DNA from 2 places in the Staphylococcus sp. 510 genome. Region 1 is predicted to be linked to the other one. Evidence: predicted binding sites of a transcription regulator. Region 1 holds the regulator's gene; the other holds the start of a gene.
What was found. Region 1 encodes LexA, which represses DNA repair genes until DNA is damaged. Its sites were predicted from a motif close to CGAACATATGTTCG; they were not measured.

Region 1 (3,442 bases):
CGTATCGATTGCTAATTGATCTTCTTTATTAAACATTATATTTTCTTCCCTTCTTCAAATAATACCTCAAACTAATTATAACTTATTTTAATATAAATTCATAAAGAAAAATCTGAAAAATCCCTCAGTTTTTCTATTAAAATAAATCTAAAATGATAAAATTTCACGCTTATTTTTCTTTCTTATTCTGTTGAATTTTCTTTAATTTTTCAGGAGTAACGTCATTACCTTCTGGATCTATCACTTTAGTATTTTCTAATTGCTTTTTGAATCCCTCTCTAAATGAATCAAGATATTTTTTTCTTAACTTAGATTGCTCTTTTGCTTCCTCGTTAGTTAAACCTTGTTCTTTCTTCTTTTTAGCTAATTCATTAATTCTATCAATATTCAAATCATTTTTGGACATTCAACTTCCTACTTTCATCTCAATTATTGTTCAATTATATATATCATAATTTTCTAACCTTATATCATATATTTTTATATTCTTATAATAATATAGCCTTGATAAACCTTCCATAAAATATAACAAAAAAATGAGCATAACCAAATCGTTACGCTCACTTTCTCTTTATTTAATCTATCTTAGTGGGCTAATGCGAACATAGACCCAGATTTATGTTCGCTGTTCCCATCATTATTAGGTACTTGATGTTCATTTTGGTTAGCATTCTGATGAATTTCATGATCTGTCATTTCGTACGTTTGTTCTGAATGTGCACTTTGATTAACACTTAAGAAGAATACTAAAAAGATAAGGCAAGATACTAAAAATACTGCTATATATGTTAAAAATGTCTTTGTTTGTTTTGTTAACATGAAATTCACTCCTAGAACGTTTGTTTGTATTTATAATTTAACAGAACAGATGTTCCATGTCAACACTTTAACGAACAAACGTTTGTTATTTGATTATAGAGATGCTATAATAAACTTAAATAAAACTAGGGAGTGCCTATATATGAGAGAATTAACGAAAAGACAAAGCGAAATATATGATTACATTAAGCAGATTGTTCAATCAAAAGGGTATCCGCCAAGTGTTCGCGAAATTGGTGAAGCAGTAGGATTGGCCTCAAGTTCAACCGTTCATGGTCATTTATCAAGATTAGAAGAAAAAGGCTATATTAAACGCGATCCTACTAAACCTAGAGCAATTGAAATTGTTAGCGAACAATTAAACGATAATATTAGTATGGAAGAAACGATTCATGTTCCTGTAATAGGTAAAGTAACAGCCGGTATTCCAATTACTGCAGTCGAGAATATTGAAGAATACTTTCCATTACCTGAACACTTAACTTCCACACATAATAGCGATATCTTTATTTTAAATGTTGTTGGAGACAGTATGATTGAAGCAGGTATTCTTGATGGCGATAAAGTCATCGTTCGTAGTCAAACAATCGCAGAAAATGGCGATATCATTGTTGCGATGACTGAAGATGATGAAGCAACAGTTAAAAGATTTTATAAAGAAAAGAACCGATACAGATTACAACCAGAAAATAGTACAATGGATCCAATTTACTTAGATAATGTTATAGTAGTTGGAAAAGTAATCGGTTTATATAGAGAAATGTAATCATAACTTATCCTCATAACCCCCTATAAAAAAAGGATTAGGCCATTAGCCTAATCCTTTTTATTTTGATTCTTATTCAAAACTTCTTTTACTTTTTCTAAGATATCAGGTTGTTGTTTTGATTTAGTTGACATTCTATCTACTTCCTTACAACTACTTAGTACCCCAACATATATTGTTTTAAACGATTAACCAGTATAATTTTCTGTCCAATATGGTTGTCGTTGATCATTAAAATCGACGCCGACACCTAAAGTTGAAAAGCTATCATTTAGTATGTTTTTTCTGTGTCCTAATGAATTCATTAATCCTTCGTGAGCATATATACTATTTTGTTGTCCATAGGCTAGATTTTCTCCAGCTGCATTAAAATCATGACGATCTGCTTTCAATCGGTCAAATGGCGATTTTCCATTTAAATCAGTATGATCAAAATAACTATTTTCTACCATATCTTGGCTATGCTTTCTAGCAGTGTCAGAAATGGATTTAGAATAACTTAATGTTGATAATTGTCTTTGCTTTCTTTCTGCATTAACGATATCAAAATCCTGTAATTCAAAACTTTTTTCTAAAGATTTAGAAGGTGCACCATATTGCTCTTGAAGCCTATTTTCCATTTCGTCACTTACTTGATATAACGCAGTGACACCATTCTTTTCATGTTTATCATAGAAAACTGTAGTATAAATATGCTTTTTGTGAAATACATCATATTCATCTTCATCATTTTTAATTTCGAATCGCTTATTCCCTTTTTTTATCTCATCAAGAGGTTTACCTAAACGATCTCTCACCTTGTTTTTAGGTGTCGCATATTTTATTTTAGACTGAGAAGAAATTAAGTTTTGATTAGTATACATACCGTTTACTCTATCTTTAATATAACTAATCATGACAAATTGGTTATAATCATCATCGTAATACGTATACCAGTTGGTACCATATTCATTAGAAGTGATGCGCTTTTCTTTACCTAATTTATCTTCTACTTCTTTTTTTGACATATTCATTTGAACATTATTAATAGCAAACTCTTGTTTATTTGGAACATCCAAACTTATATCTTCTTCATTAGAATCTCCAAATGCCCAATGATCTATCTGTTGCCTAACTTCTATTTGAAGTTTTTCAAGTGGCTTTAACTCATTCAGTGGCAGAAAAATGACTAAACATAAACATGCGACAAAAAATACGAGAAACTTTTTAATTGTAGTCACCTACCATAAGATACTTAGTCTCTATCTCCGTTAAAGATTGAATTTCTAACAATCACATAATCTACTGTTCGAAGTGATTTTAAATCTTTTCCACCCGCATAAGAAATAGAGCTTTGTAAATCTTGTTGCATTTCTTTTAAAGTATCTTTCAATGATCCCTTATGTTCTACAAACATCTTTTTGCCTTCAACGTTTTTATGTTCGCCCTTTTGGAATTCGGAAGCACTACCAAAATATTCTTTATAGCGTTTACCTTCGAGTTCAACTGTTTCTCCCGGTGATTCTTCGTGTGCTGCAAACAATGAACCAATCATAACCATTGAAGCCCCGAAACGGATTGATTTAGCAATATCACCGTGAGTTCGTATACCACCATCAGCAATCAATGGCTTTCGAGCTGCTTTACTGCATAAATTAAGTGCAGCTAATTGCCAACCACCTGTACCAAATCCTGTCTTAATTTTAGTTATACAAACTCGACCAGGTCCGATACCTACCTTCGTTGCATCAGCACCGGCATTTTCCAATTCTCTAACTCCTTCTGGTGTTCCTACATTACCTGCAATAACAAATGAATTAGGTAAATATGATTTAATATGCTTAATCATATTAATGACAGAATCAGAATGTCCATGTG
Region 2 (3,442 bases), on a different contig from region 1:
GGAAGTTTATGGGGAGATGCTGGTAGTTGGGCAGTAAATGCTAGAAATGCTGGTTTCACAGTGAATAATATTCCAGTTGCAGGTGCTGTTTTCCAATCTAACCCTGGTACAAATGGTTCAGGTGGCTATGGTCATGTAGGCGTAGTTGAGAGTGTAAATAGTAATGGTACTGTTACAGTATCTGAGATGAACTGGAACGGTGGATTTAATGTGAAATCTTACAGAACAATTACAAATCCAGGTAGCTACAACTATATTCATTAAATTTGAATACGTATTAAAGTTTGATATTGCAGTAACGTAATTGACATGATTACGTTGCTGCTTATTTTTATATTAATTCATTTGCATATAATCGATTAAGTTGAAATCAACATTAAGATATTGCTTTTAATCATGATGATGATTGGTATAATGAAACTAAGTATCATCTATGATTAAATGAGAAGGAGGCATCACGGAATGGGCATACATCAATATTATAAAAGACTCTCTGATATGGAAAAGCTTATTAGGTTGCCTGGTAAATTCAAATATTTTGAGCATAATGTTGCTGCACACTCGTTCAAAGTAACTAAAATTGCTCAATATCTTGGTACTGTTGAAGAATATAATGGAAATGTTATAGACTGGAAGAGCTTATACGAAAAAGCACTAAACCACGACTTTGCAGAGGTGTTTACAGGTGATATTAAAACGCCAGTTAAGTACGCAAGTAGAGAATTGAAAATGCTTTTTTCACAAGTTGAAGAAGAAATGGTAGAGAATTTTATTAAGGAAGAAATCCCTGAACAATATCGTGACATTTACAGACAAAGGTTACAAGAAGGTAAAGATGATTCGTTAGAGGGGCAAATACTTGCTGTAGCAGATAAAATCGATTTACTTTATGAAACATTTGGTGAAATACAAAAACGTAACCCAGAACCTTTGTTTTTTGAAATATATGAAATGAGTTTAGAAACAATTATGCAATTCGATCATTTAGCTTCTGTTCATGATTTTATTGATAATGTTATTCCTGAAATGCTAACAGAAAACTTCATTCCTAGAACAGAATTACGAGAAACTACGATGACAATACTAAATAAAAGAAACAGGTGAAATAAATGATTTGGTATGCATGTGCTGCCTTTTTTCCTTGTATTTTAATTGTGCTTTTTAGTGTAGTGACTAAAAATAAATGGATTGGTACCTCTGTTACATTAATATTAATCGCAACCTCAATATATAAAGGCTTTTTTCATAGTGAATGGATTATATTTATTGATGTTGTATCGCTATTAGCGGGTTATTTAATCATAGATCAACTAGAATTCCATAAGAGAGAAGAATAAAACTTGATTAACATACAAATTGATTGATAAAAAGTCTATAAGAACAAGCATAGTTTGCTAAGCTATGTTTGTTTTTTATTTATCTTATAATATAAAAATGTTAGCGAACAAATGTTTGTATTTTATGTTCGAGATTTGTTAAAATAGAAAATAAATTCAGTGCTAATATTTACGTTAACGATATCATCAAAATGATGTATGACAATAGGTTAACTAGGGAAAGTAATTAATAAATAATGTATTAAACGGTGATAATCTTTAGAATAAAATGATTTCAATAATCTTGAGTAATAAAAGTTGAGTTGTAAACAATACAGGAGGCGTATGTAGTAATGGTTGAACATTATCCATTCAAATTAAATTCAGAGTTCGATCCTCAAGGTGATCAACCTGAAGCAATAAAGAAAATTGTTAAAGGTGTTAAAGAAGGAAAGCGACATCAAACACTACTTGGTGCAACTGGAACAGGTAAAACATTTACAATGAGTAATGTTATACAACAAGTAGGTAAACCAACATTAATTATTGCACATAACAAAACATTGGCTGGACAATTATATAGTGAATTCAAAGAATTCTTCCCAGAAAATAGGGTGGAATATTTCGTGAGTTACTATGATTACTATCAACCAGAAGCTTATGTACCATCGACAGATACATTTATTGAAAAAGATGCGTCTATTAATGATGAAATTGACCAATTAAGACACTCAGCAACAAGCGCTTTGTTTGAGAGAGATGATGTTATTATCATAGCGAGTGTGAGTTGTATTTATGGTTTGGGTAATCCAGAAGAATATAAAGATTTAGTTGTCAGTGTGCGTGTGGGCATGGAAATGGAACGTAGCGAATTATTAAGAAAACTAGTTGATGTGCAATATACTAGAAATGATATAGACTTTCAACGTGGTACCTTTAGAGTACGAGGCGATGTAGTCGAAATATTCCCTGCTTCTAGAGAAGAAATGTGTATTCGGGTAGAATTTTTTGGTGATGAAGTCGATCGTATTAGAGAAGTGAACTATTTAACTGGCGAAGTTATAAGAGAACGTGAACATTTTGCAATTTTCCCAGCCTCCCACTTCGTTACGCGTGAAGAAAAGATGAAAGTTGCGATTGAACGAATTGAAAAAGAATTAGAAGAACGTTTAAAAGAATTAAGAGATGAAAATAAACTTTTAGAAGCACAGAGGTTAGAACAACGAACTAATTATGATTTGGAAATGATGCGTGAGATGGGATTCTGTTCAGGTATTGAAAACTACTCCGTACATTTAACGTTAAGATCTTTAGGTTCTACGCCGTATACATTGCTTGATTACTTTGGAGATGACTGGTTAATCATGATTGATGAATCACACGTAACACTACCTCAAGTGAGAGGGATGTATAACGGTGATAGAGCACGTAAGCAAGTTTTAGTTGATCATGGATTCAGATTGCCTAGCGCATTAGACAATAGACCATTAAAATTTGAAGAATTTGAAGAAAAAACGAATCAATTAGTCTATGTATCTGCAACACCAGGACCTTATGAAATAGAACATACAGACGAAATGGTAGAGCAAATTATTCGACCAACTGGATTGTTAGATCCGAAAATTGATGTACGCCCTACAGAAAATCAAATTGACGACTTGTTAAGTGAAATTCAAGATAGAATTGATAAAAATGAAAGGGTACTTGTTACCACATTAACTAAAAAAATGAGTGAAGATTTAACAACATATATGAAAGAAGCAGGAATAAAAGTCAATTATCTTCATTCCGAAATTAAAACACTCGAGAGAATTGAAATCATAAGAGACTTACGTATGGGTACGTATGATGCAATTGTTGGTATTAACTTATTAAGAGAGGGGATAGATATTCCCGAAGTTTCATTAGTTGTTATCTTAGATGCAGATAAAGAAGGATTTTTACGTTCCAATCGTTCCTTAATTCAAACCATTGGGCGTGCAGCGCGTAATGATCGCGGTGAAGTTATTATGTACGCAGATAAGATTACAGATTCAATGAGATACGCCATTGATGAAACGCAAAGACGACGTGATATTCAAATGGCTCATAATGAGAAATACGGTATTACACCTAAAACCATCAAT

Region 2: uvrB (excinuclease ABC subunit UvrB) is a predicted target of LexA. The motif match lies at 1,442-1,455, and genes of this name have one in related genera.

What each region holds. Positions count from the first base shown of each region.
Region 1 is NZ_JBXVVK010000001.1:54,671-58,112, reverse strand. It holds gene tkt (transketolase) at 1-36, opposite strand, end outside; gene AC2D8K_RS00305 (DUF896 domain-containing protein) at 170-406, opposite strand; gene sosA (DNA damage-induced cell division inhibitor SosA) at 586-819, opposite strand; gene lexA (transcriptional repressor LexA) at 962-1,585, shown strand; gene AC2D8K_RS00290 (CAP domain-containing protein) at 1,774-2,805, opposite strand; gene guaC (GMP reductase) at 2,820-3,442, opposite strand, start outside.
Region 2 is NZ_JBXVVK010000005.1:35,989-39,430, reverse strand. It holds gene AC2D8K_RS04915 (COG3942 and LysM peptidoglycan-binding domain-containing protein) at 1-264, shown strand, start outside; gene AC2D8K_RS04910 (YfbR-like 5'-deoxynucleotidase) at 463-1,104, shown strand; gene AC2D8K_RS04905 (CsbA family protein) at 1,110-1,337, shown strand; gene uvrB (excinuclease ABC subunit UvrB) at 1,670-3,442, shown strand, end outside.